Regions from separate parts of the Dechloromonas aquae genome, predicted to be linked through region 1. Evidence: predicted binding sites of a transcription regulator. Region 1 holds the regulator's gene; each other region holds the start of a gene.
The links. The regulator FNR, encoded in region 1, switches genes on or off when oxygen is low (the NO sensors DNR and NnrR bind a similar motif). The targets are predictions, from matches to a motif close to TTGANCTAGNTCAA.
Positions count from the first base shown of each region.

Region 2: the regulator FNR is predicted to act here: its motif matches at 2,152-2,165, upstream of paaK (phenylacetate--CoA ligase PaaK).
Region 3: the regulator FNR is predicted to act here: its motif matches at 1,610-1,623, upstream of ccoN (cytochrome-c oxidase, cbb3-type subunit I).

Region 1 covers NZ_CP144212.1:1,447,302-1,450,577, forward strand. The annotation lists gene VX159_RS06580 (hypothetical protein) at 1-980, shown strand, start outside; gene VX159_RS06585 (SirB2 family protein) at 977-1,357, shown strand; gene fnr (fumarate/nitrate reduction transcriptional regulator Fnr) at 1,384-2,124, opposite strand; gene hemN (oxygen-independent coproporphyrinogen III oxidase) at 2,211-3,276, shown strand, end outside.
Region 2 covers NZ_CP144212.1:2,745,491-2,748,766, reverse strand. The annotation lists gene VX159_RS12465 (fumarylacetoacetate hydrolase family protein) at 71-772, shown strand; gene paaK (phenylacetate--CoA ligase PaaK) at 783-2,090, opposite strand; gene VX159_RS12455 (MATE family efflux transporter) at 2,204-3,276, shown strand, end outside.
Region 3 covers NZ_CP144212.1:881,909-885,184, reverse strand. The annotation lists gene ccoO (cytochrome-c oxidase, cbb3-type subunit II) at 1-66, opposite strand, end outside; gene ccoN (cytochrome-c oxidase, cbb3-type subunit I) at 86-1,513, opposite strand; gene ccoS (cbb3-type cytochrome oxidase assembly protein CcoS) at 1,877-2,074, opposite strand; gene VX159_RS03990 (heavy metal translocating P-type ATPase) at 2,074-3,276, opposite strand, start outside.

The DNA of each region.
Region 1 (3,276 bases):
TGTTCGGCAGGCCAGGCTGGTTGCAATTGGCGGCAGCCCTGTTGCTGTCGGCTGGTGGCTGGTTTATCCATTCTGCCGTGCAGGCTTTGTGGCGGGTACCCCTTACCAGCCCTACCATCGCCGGCCTGAAGCTGGCTTTGCCAGCGTTGGCGCTCAGCTTGCTGCTGGGGGGCGGGTTGGCCCTGACCTTGGCCGGTGGCTGGGCCTGGCCAGTTTCGGGGGTGACTGACCTGCATGCGGGCTGGGCTCTCGGCGCCTGGGCCACCGTCCTGCTCGCCGCCGTTGCCTATGTCGTGGTCCCGATGTTTCAGTTAACGCCGGGCTATCCGGCGCGAGCCGGCTGGCTGTTTCCCTGGGCAATGTGTGGCGTCGTGCTGTTTTGGTCGCTGGCCGAGATTTTCCGGTTCGCTGCGGCCGGTTTGCTGGCTCGCCAGCTGGCTGCCGGCCTGGGGCTGGCCTTTGCCGTTCAGACCTTGTATCTGCAGGGGCAGCGGCGGCGGGCGCGGCCCGACGCGATTTATCGTTTCTGGCAAGGAGGGCTGCTTTGCGCGGTTTTTGCGCTATTGCTGCTGTTGACCGTGAATGCCTTGCCCGAGGCGTTTGCCTGGGCTGGCTGGCCGGTGCTGATCGGGGTCTTGCTGCTGCCCGGTGCCTTTGTCGCCTTTATTTCCGGAATGCTATACAAGATCGTCCCTTTTCTGGCCTGGATGCATTTGCAAAATGCCGGACAGGGCAAGGTTTCGGCTCCCAGCATGGGTAAGCTGTTGCCTGAACGCGATGCTCTCTTGCAATCACGCTTGTATTTCACGGCAATGCTGCTCTTGCTGCTGGCAGTGTTTTTCCCCGACTGGCTGGCACGGCCGGCTGGTCTGAGTTTTGCAGCAGCCATGCTGTGGCTGGCGAGGAATTTGTGGTTGGCCTTGCGGCGTTATCGGGCGCACCAGCGGCTATTGTCGGGTATCGCGGAGGAGGGGGCGTGAGCTATCTGTTGTTGAAGCATCTGCATGTCAGTTGTGTGGTGCTCAGTGGCATCGGCTTCTTGCTGCGGGGGCTGTGGATGCTGCGGGGGTCGCCGTTGCTCGGTCATCGCCTGACACGCATATTGCCGCATCTGATCGATAGTTCATTACTGGGCAGCGCGTTGCTTCTGGCGTGGTTGAGCGGTCAATATCCGTTCATGCTCGACTGGCTGACTGGCAAGTTTTTTGGTTTGCTCGCTTACATCGTCCTTGGGGCGCTGGCCCTCAAGCGTGCGCCCACCTTGCGTGGGCGTGCACTCTGCCTGGTGCTGGCGGTGGTGGCTTATGGCTACATCGTCAGCGTTGCCATGACCCGCAATCCGTGGCCCTGGGCTTGAGCGGCAAGCTTCCGCCCCTGTTCGGGTCAGTGTTGCGGGTGCATCAGGCTCTTGAGTCCGGCAACATTGAGAATGCGGATGTGTTTCTGCTGGACTGCGATATGGCCCTCTTCCTGGAAACGGGAAAAGGCGCGTGAAACGGTTTCCAGTTTGAGACCCAGGTAACTGCCGATTTCCTCGCGGGTCATCCGCAGGTAGAACTCGGAGGGAGAAAAGCCGCGCGCGGTGAAGCGCTGTGACAGGTTGAGCAGGAAGGCGGCCAGGCGCTCTTCGGCGCGCATTGTTCCGAGCAGCATCATTACACCATGGTCACGGACGATTTCGCGGCTCATTACCTTGTGGAAATGGTGTTGCAGGGTATGAATCTCGCGCGACAGGGACTCCAGGCGCGAGAAGGGGATCGCGCAGACCTCGCTGTCTTCGAGGGCGATCGCGTTGCAGGTGTGGTGTTCAGTGCTGATTCCGTCAAGTCCGAGCAATTCGCCGGCCATCTGGAAGCCCGTCACCTGGTCCCGGCCGTCGGAGAGCAGGACGCCGGTTTTGAAAAAGCCGCTGCGGATCGCGTAGATTGCATCAAAGGTTTCGCTGGCGCGGTAGAGGTGGTCGCCACGCTTGACCCGGCGGCGGGTCGAGACCAGATCGTCGAGGCGTGCCATTTCCTCAGGCGAGAGCCCAAGCGGCAGGCAGAGCTCACGCAAGTTGCAGTTGGAACAGGCCGTTTTGATGACCGCGAGGGATACTTCTTCGTTCAGTTTGTGCTGACCCATACGCAACCTGCAATCGATTGATCCATGTCAACCGTTAAAATCGACCTTCCGAACATAATGCCGCAAAAAGCGAGGCGCCTAGCTCAATGAATTTTGCCACTGAAAATCTGGTTTTTGATCCTGAAATCATCCGTCGTTTCGACGTCAATGGACCGCGTTACACATCCTACCCCACCGCGGATCGTTTCGTCGAGGCATTCGACTCCGATGCCGCCAAATTGTGGCTGAGCAAACGCAACATCGGCGGTATCAGCCGTCCCTTGTCGCTGTATTTCCATATTCCTTTCTGCAACACCATTTGCTACTACTGTGCCTGCAACAAGATCATTACCAAGGATCACGGGCGCAGTGCCAAGTATCTGAAGTACCTGGGGCGCGAACTGGCCTTGCAGAGCGCGGCGCTCGAAGGCACCGACGGCGAACACGAGGTCATCCAGCTGCACTGGGGCGGTGGTACGCCGACCTTCCTGTCGCACGACGAGATGCGCCAGTTGATGGGCGAGACGCGCAAGCATTTCAAGTTGCTTGAAGGCGGCGAGTTCTCGATTGAAGTCGACCCGCGCAAGGTTGATACGGCAACCGTGGCGCTGCTTGGTGAACTCGGCTTCAACCGGATGAGCGTCGGTGTCCAGGATTTCGACGAACGTGTTCAGGCGGCGGTCAACCGCATCCAGAGCGAGGAAGAAACCGCCAACGTGATCCAAGCGGCCCGCGCCAATGGCTTCAAGTCGATTTCGGTGGACCTGATCTACGGCCTGCCGCATCAGACCGTGATGGGCTTCAACCGCACGCTCGAGCGTGTGCTGGCGATGGACCCGGACCGTCTGTCGATTTACAACTATGCGCACTTGCCCAGCCTGTTCAAGCCGCAGCGCCGGATTGCCGAAGACGATTTGCCGTCGGCCGACAGCAAGCTGCAGATTCTGGCGCTGGCAATCCGCAAGCTGACCGAAGCTGGTTACGTCTTCATCGGCATGGACCACTTCGCCAAGCCTGACGACGAGCTCGCCGTGGCGCAGCGGCAAGGACGCCTGCACCGCAATTTCCAGGGCTATTCGACCTATGCCGACTGCGACATGCTGTCGTTCGGGATTTCGTCGATCAGCAAGGTCGGACCGACCTACAGCCAGAACGTCAAGACGCTCGACGAGT
Region 2 (3,276 bases), 1.3 Mb from region 1:
CCTGGACGCGCAAAAAGCGTCATTATGTGGCATTTTTAACCCATTTCCCATGCGTTCGAGGAGTCTGTTCGTGCAAGTTCTGTTTCCCCTTCCGCCTCCGGTGCTGGTGCCCGTTCAGGGTAGTGCGGCACGTTTCCCCGTTCGGCGTATTTTCTGTGTTGGCCGCAACTACGCCGAGCATGCGCGCGAGATGGGGGCGGTCGATCAGGCGCAAGGCCTGGAGCCGCCTTTTTTCTTTACCAAGCCTGCGGATGCGCTGGTCGCCGGAGACGGCGAATTGAGCGTGTCCTATCCGCCGCGGACGAGCAATTTGCACCATGAGGTGGAAATGGTGGTGGCTTTGGGCGACGGAGGCAGCAATCTTACGGTCGACCAGGCCAAAAGCCTGATTTTGGGTTACGCCGTGGGCCTCGACCTGACCCGTCGCGACCTGCAGGCGCGGGCCAAGGAAAAGGGGCATCCCTGGGACATGAGCAAGGGGTTTGACCAGTCGGCCGTATGCGGGCCGCTGGTGTTGGTCGCTGATTGCGGCCATCCGGCGGGCGGCGAGATCGGTTTGCAGGTGAATGGTGAGGTCCGGCAGGCAGGCGACTTGTCGGAGATGATGTGGAAGGTGCCGCAGATCATTGCCGAGTTGTCGGCGCTGGTCAGCCTGGCAGCGGGCGATCTGATCTACACCGGGACGCCGGCTGGCGTCGGGCCGCTGCAACGTGGCGACCGTCTTGAAGGAACGGTCGCCGGACTGCCTCCGCTGCGGGCCAGGATTGTCTGATCCTGGTGCTTCAGTTTGCCTGCGGGCGGCGGTCGATGACGCGCCGGGCCTTGCCGACTGAACGCTCGATCCCGCCGCTATCGACGACTTCGACGCGGGCTGAAATACCGATATAGGACTTGATGTGGTGTTGCAGGTCGTGCGCGGCAAATTCCTTTTCGGCCTGGCCGACGAACTGGAACTCGGGCTTCATTTCGACGTTCACCTTCAGCGAATCGAGGTGGCCGTCGCGCGTCAGCTCGAGCATGTAGTGCGGCGACAGCCTGGGCTGGCGCAGGATCAGCTCTTCAATCTGCGACGGGAAGACGTTGACCCCGCGAATGATCAGCATGTCGTCGGAGCGGCCGGTGATCTTGCCGATCCGCCGCATGCTGCGTGAGGTCGGGGCCAGCAGCCGGGTCAGGTCGCGGGTCCGGTAGCGGATCACCGGCATCGCTTCCTTGCTCAGCGAGGTGAACACCAGTTCGCCCTGACAGCCGTCAGGCAGCACTTCGCCGGTGCTCGGATCGATGATTTCCGGGTAGAAATGGTCTTCCCAGATCACTGGTCCATCCTTGCTCTCGGCGCATTCGTTGGCGACGCCGGGGCCGATCACTTCCGAGAGGCCGTAGATGTCGACCGCGTCGATTCCGAAAATATTCTCGATTTCGCCGCGCATTGCGTCGGTCCACGGTTCGGCGCCGTGGATACCGATGCGCAGTGCAGTGCTGCGCGGGTCGATGCCCTGGCGGCGGAACTCGTCGGCGATGTTGAGCATGTACGAAGGGGTGACCATGATGATGCTTGGCTTGAAGTCGCAGATCAGTTGCACCTGCTTTTCGGTCTGCCCGCCGGACATCGGGATCACCGTGCAGCCGAGGCGTTCGGCACCGTAATGCGCGCCCAGCCCGCCGGTGAACAGGCCGTAGCCGTAAGCGACGTGCAGGATGTCGCCGGCGCGCCCGCCGGCGGCGTGAATCGAGCGGGCGACGAGATCAGCCCAGGTGTCGATGTCGCGCCGGGTGTAGCCGACCACCGTCGGTTTGCCGGTGGTGCCGCTGGAGGCATGGATCCGCACCACCTCTTCCCGCGGTACCGCGAACATCCCGTAAGGATAGTTGTCGCGCAAGTCCTGCTTGGTGGTGAACGGAAACTTGGCCAGGTCGGCCAGGGATTTGAAATCGTCCGGATGTACGCCCGCAGCGTCGAAGCGTTGGCGGTAATGCGGGACGTTGGCGTAGGCCTGCTGCAGCGTCTGACGCAGACGCTCGGTTTGCAACTGCGAAATTTCATCGCGGCTGGCGTGCTCGATGGCATGCAGCCCTGGTTTTCCTGCCATGAGGGTCTCCCTGTTCGTTGTTATGAACCGGGGATTTTCCCCGTTGCCGGCAGGGGTATTGTTGAGCCAGGTCAACCTCGGTGAGCATGTCCGGCTATGCGACAATGCCGCCCATGCTTTATTCAACCGCCCGCAGGCTGCTGGCCCATGCCTTGCCGATCCTGATCGCCCAGTTGTCTTCTGTCGGCATGATGCTGGTTGATACCGCCGTGCTCGGTCATGTCAGTTCAGCCGACCTCGCGGCAGTGGCAATTGGCGGAGGCATCCATATCTCGCTGGTGTTTGCGCTGGTTGGCATCGTCCAGGCTGTGGCGCCGATGGTGGCCCATGCGCACGGCGCAGGCGAGGGGGGCAAGGTGGTGCAAATCCTGCAGCAGACATTCTGGCTGGCGCTGCTGCTCAGCGTGCCGGGAATGCTGTTGCTGATCTTTCCCGGCTTCCTGCTGGGCAGTGCTGGCATGGATTCCACGGTCGACGCCAAGGTTCGGGAATATTTGCAGATTCTTGCCTGGGGGCTGCCCGCAGCTTTGTGCTACCGGACCTTTTACGCTTTCTGCAATGCTCTTGGGCGACCACGGGTCTTGATGTTGATCGGTCTTGCCGCGCTGCTGGTGCATGCCTTGCTGGCCTGGGGTTTGGCCCTGCAAGGCTGGGCTGGCGAACCGCTGGGAGTGGTGGGGTGCGCCTGGTCGAATGTGTTGATTGGCTGGGTGGCCTGCGGTGGTGCTGCCGCCTATCTGCATTACGGGCCGCTCGGTCGCTGTTACCGGCCTTTGCGTGGTTGGAAGCGCCCTCGCTGGCCGATCTGGCGCGAATTGCTGCGTCTGGGGCTGCCGATGGGGGTGTCGAATTTCGTAGAAATCACCGCCTTTACACTGATTGCGCTGCTGATTGCCTCACTCGGGGCTACGGTTGTTGCCGGGCACCGGATCGTGGCCAATCTTTCTGCCCTGGCTTACATGTTGCCGCTGTCGTTGGGGATTGCGGTGATGGCGGCGGTGGGGCAGGCACTGGGCGCGCACGACTGGGGCGGGGTGCGAGCCCTGGTTCGGGCCGGATTGTGGCTGGCCGGGCTCTCATCCTTGCTGACCGGCAGCTTGCTGTGGCTGGCCGCCGAGCCATTGACCGCCGGTTATACCGACGATCCGGCGGTGCGTGACGTGGCTCTTGGCTTGATCCTGTATGT
Region 3 (3,276 bases), 570 kb from region 1:
GACAACAACCAACAAGGTGAGAATGATCAGGAGCGGTACGCTTTTTTCGATTTGTTCGTGCTTAATCATTGTTCTTTACCTCTAATCAAGCGTGATGACCAGCCGGAGCGATGACCGGCATGTCTTCCGTCTTGCCACCCGCCATGGTCTTGAACATGTTGTAAGCCATGATCACCATACCAGACAGGAACAGAGCACCACCCAGGACACGAATAGCCCAGAACGGGTAAGAGCCCTTGACCGATTCGACAAAGCTGTAAGCCAGGGTGCCGTCAGCGTTAACTGCACGCCACATCAGGCCCTGCATCACACCGGCAATCCACATGGAAGCAATGTAGAGAACCGTACCGATGGTTGCGATCCAGAAGTGAGTCGTAACCAGCTTGGTGCTGTACATCTCGGTTTTGCCAAACAAGCGGGGCAACAGGTAGTAGATCGAACCGATCGAAACCATGGCAACCCAGCCGAGAGCACCGGAGTGCACGTGACCGACAGTCCAGTCGGTATAGTGGGACAGCGCATTAACCGTCTTGATTGACATCATCGGGCCTTCAAACGTGGACATACCGTAGAAGGACAGGGAGGTGATCAGGAATTTCAGAACAGGATCGTCGCGCAGCTTATGCCAGGCGCCAGACAAGGTCATGATGCCGTTGATCATCCCACCCCAAGACGGAGCAAGCAGGATCAGGGAGAAGAGCATACCGACGGACTGGGTCCAGTCAGGCAGGGCGGTGTAATGCAAGTGGTGCGGACCAGCCCACATGTAGGTGAAGATCAACGCCCAGAAGTGCACCACGGACAGGCGATAGGAGTAAACCGGACGACCGGCCTGCTTCGGAACGAAGTAGTACATCATGCCGAGGAAGCCTGCGGTCAGGAAGAAACCGACCGCATTGTGGCCATACCACCACTGAATCATCGCATCCTGCACACCTGCATAGGCAGAATAGGACTTGGTCAAGGTCACCGGCAGCGCAGCGCTGTTACCGAGATGCAGCAGCGCAACAGCGATGATGAAGGCCCCAAAGAACCAGTTGGCAACATAAATATGCGAAACCTTGCGAACCGCGACGGTTCCAAAGAACACAACAGCGTAAGACACCCAGACCAGAGTAATCAGGATATCGATCGGCCACTCCAGTTCAGCGTATTCCTTACCACTGGTGATACCCAACGGCAAGGTTACTGCGGCCAGGACAATGATCAGTTGCCAACCCCAGAAAGTAAACGGAATCAGCGGACCACCCCACAGGCGGGTATGGCACGTACGCTGCACAACCCAGTAGGAAGTAGCGAAGAGCGCACAGCCACCAAAAGCGAAAATCACTGCATTGGTATGCAGCGGACGCAGACGGCCGAAGTGCAGCCAGGGACCGATATTCAGTTCCGGCCACACCAGTTGCGCAGCAATGATGACACCGACAAGCATGCCGACGATGCCCCAGATGACGGTCATGACGGCAAATTGCCGTACGACCTTATCGTTATATGTGGTTTGCGTTCCAGACATGAACCCACCTCTCGTTAATGAAAAAACGGATGCCCGCCTCCCTGATGCCAAGGGGGCACTTGAAAGCGGATGGTATTCTAGATTACTCGGGGCGTTTTGACCTAGATCAACCGACCGAATATCTAGTCCGGATTGCCGATAAGCACACTTCGCAAATGCGAAAAATGCCCCAGCCAAGGGATATCAGCAAAGCAAATCTGGTCGCGGAAGACGCTGCACGGACAAAAGGCAGCACAGGGTACGGTGGACAAAAAAAGGGTGCGCCGCAACGCACCCCAACCCCAACAGAGAAACGATGTGAATCCTTTCGGCCTCACCTTTTTCAATCTTGCCGGAGCCGCATAAATTCAGCGTTGACGCAGGTCAAACATTTTCTGATTGGCTCTTATCCTTGCCTGCGCCCTCTGGCGCAGGAGGCAACTGAGGCTCGTCCATCAATACTTTGAAGCCGGGCCCCTCGAGATCGTCAAACTGACCGCTCCGCACCGACCACCAAAAAGCAAGCGCAATTCCGAAGACCAGGACGACCGAAACCGGTATCAACAAATAAACACTTTCCATCAGTCATTCTCCAAGCGCTGAATCCGCAATGAGTTAAGTACCACCAACAAGGAACTCGCGGACATGCCTATACCCGCAAGCCAAGGCGTCACATAGCCCATGATCGCCAAAGGCAGGGCAATAAAATTATACGCAAACGACCACCACAGATTCTGACGGATCACCCTCAAAGTTTTCATGGCTCGCAGCAAACCATGACGCAGGTGCTCCAGATTTTCTGAAAGCAGAACGAAATCAGACTGGGTTCTGGCCAACTGCGCCCCCCCGCCCATGGCAACCGAAACCTGAGCCTGCGCCAACACCGGAGCATCATTGATGCCATCGCCAATCATTGCCACAACCGCACCAACCTCCTGCAGACGGTGAACATATTCGTGCTTCTGCTGCGGCGACATCCCTGCATGCGCCTCGCTCACATCTAGTTCAGCCGCCACTCGCTCAACAACCGCCTGCGCATCGCCACTCAATAGCACGACATGGCGCCCAGCCTTGCGCAAACTACCAATCAGTTGCCGCGCTTCAGGTCGCAAGCCATCGCCAATTCTGAACAAGCCCAGACAAGCCTCTTGATCGGCCAGCGCGACCACCGTGTCGGCACTACCCAGCCAATCGGCGGGCAGTTCTGCGATTGGCACCCCAGCCAAATCCAATGCGTAATCAGGCCGCCCCAAGCGATAACGACGGCCGTCGACCACCCCCTCGACGCCACGCCCGGGAACATTGAGCAACTCCCCGACCGCCAGCCGAACATCCGACGCCTCGCGCAGCGCCTCCGCCAGGGGATGCTCAGAGGCCTGCTCCAGCGTAGCTGCCAGCGCCAGCACTCGCTCACGCGAGCACCCAGCCAGCGGCAGAAGATCAAGCAAACGCATGTTTCCAGTCGTCAACGTACCGGTTTTATCGAAGACGAAGTGAGTTGCCCTCGCCAGAGTTTCAATTGCGTGCCCGCGGGTCACCAGCAAACCATCTCTGGCCAATGCACCAGCCCCCACCGTCAAAGCAATCGGAGTAGCCAAGGACAACGCGCAGGGGCAGGTCACCACCAGCACCGAAACCATGATCCACAAGGCCCGCTCCGGATCGACCCAGTACCAGCCCAGCGCTGCAAGCACAGCCACCACCAGCAAGGCGGCGACGAAGCGGCTAGCTACCCGGTCGGCCAACTCGACAATCCGCGGCTTCTCGGCGGCCGCTCGCTCCAT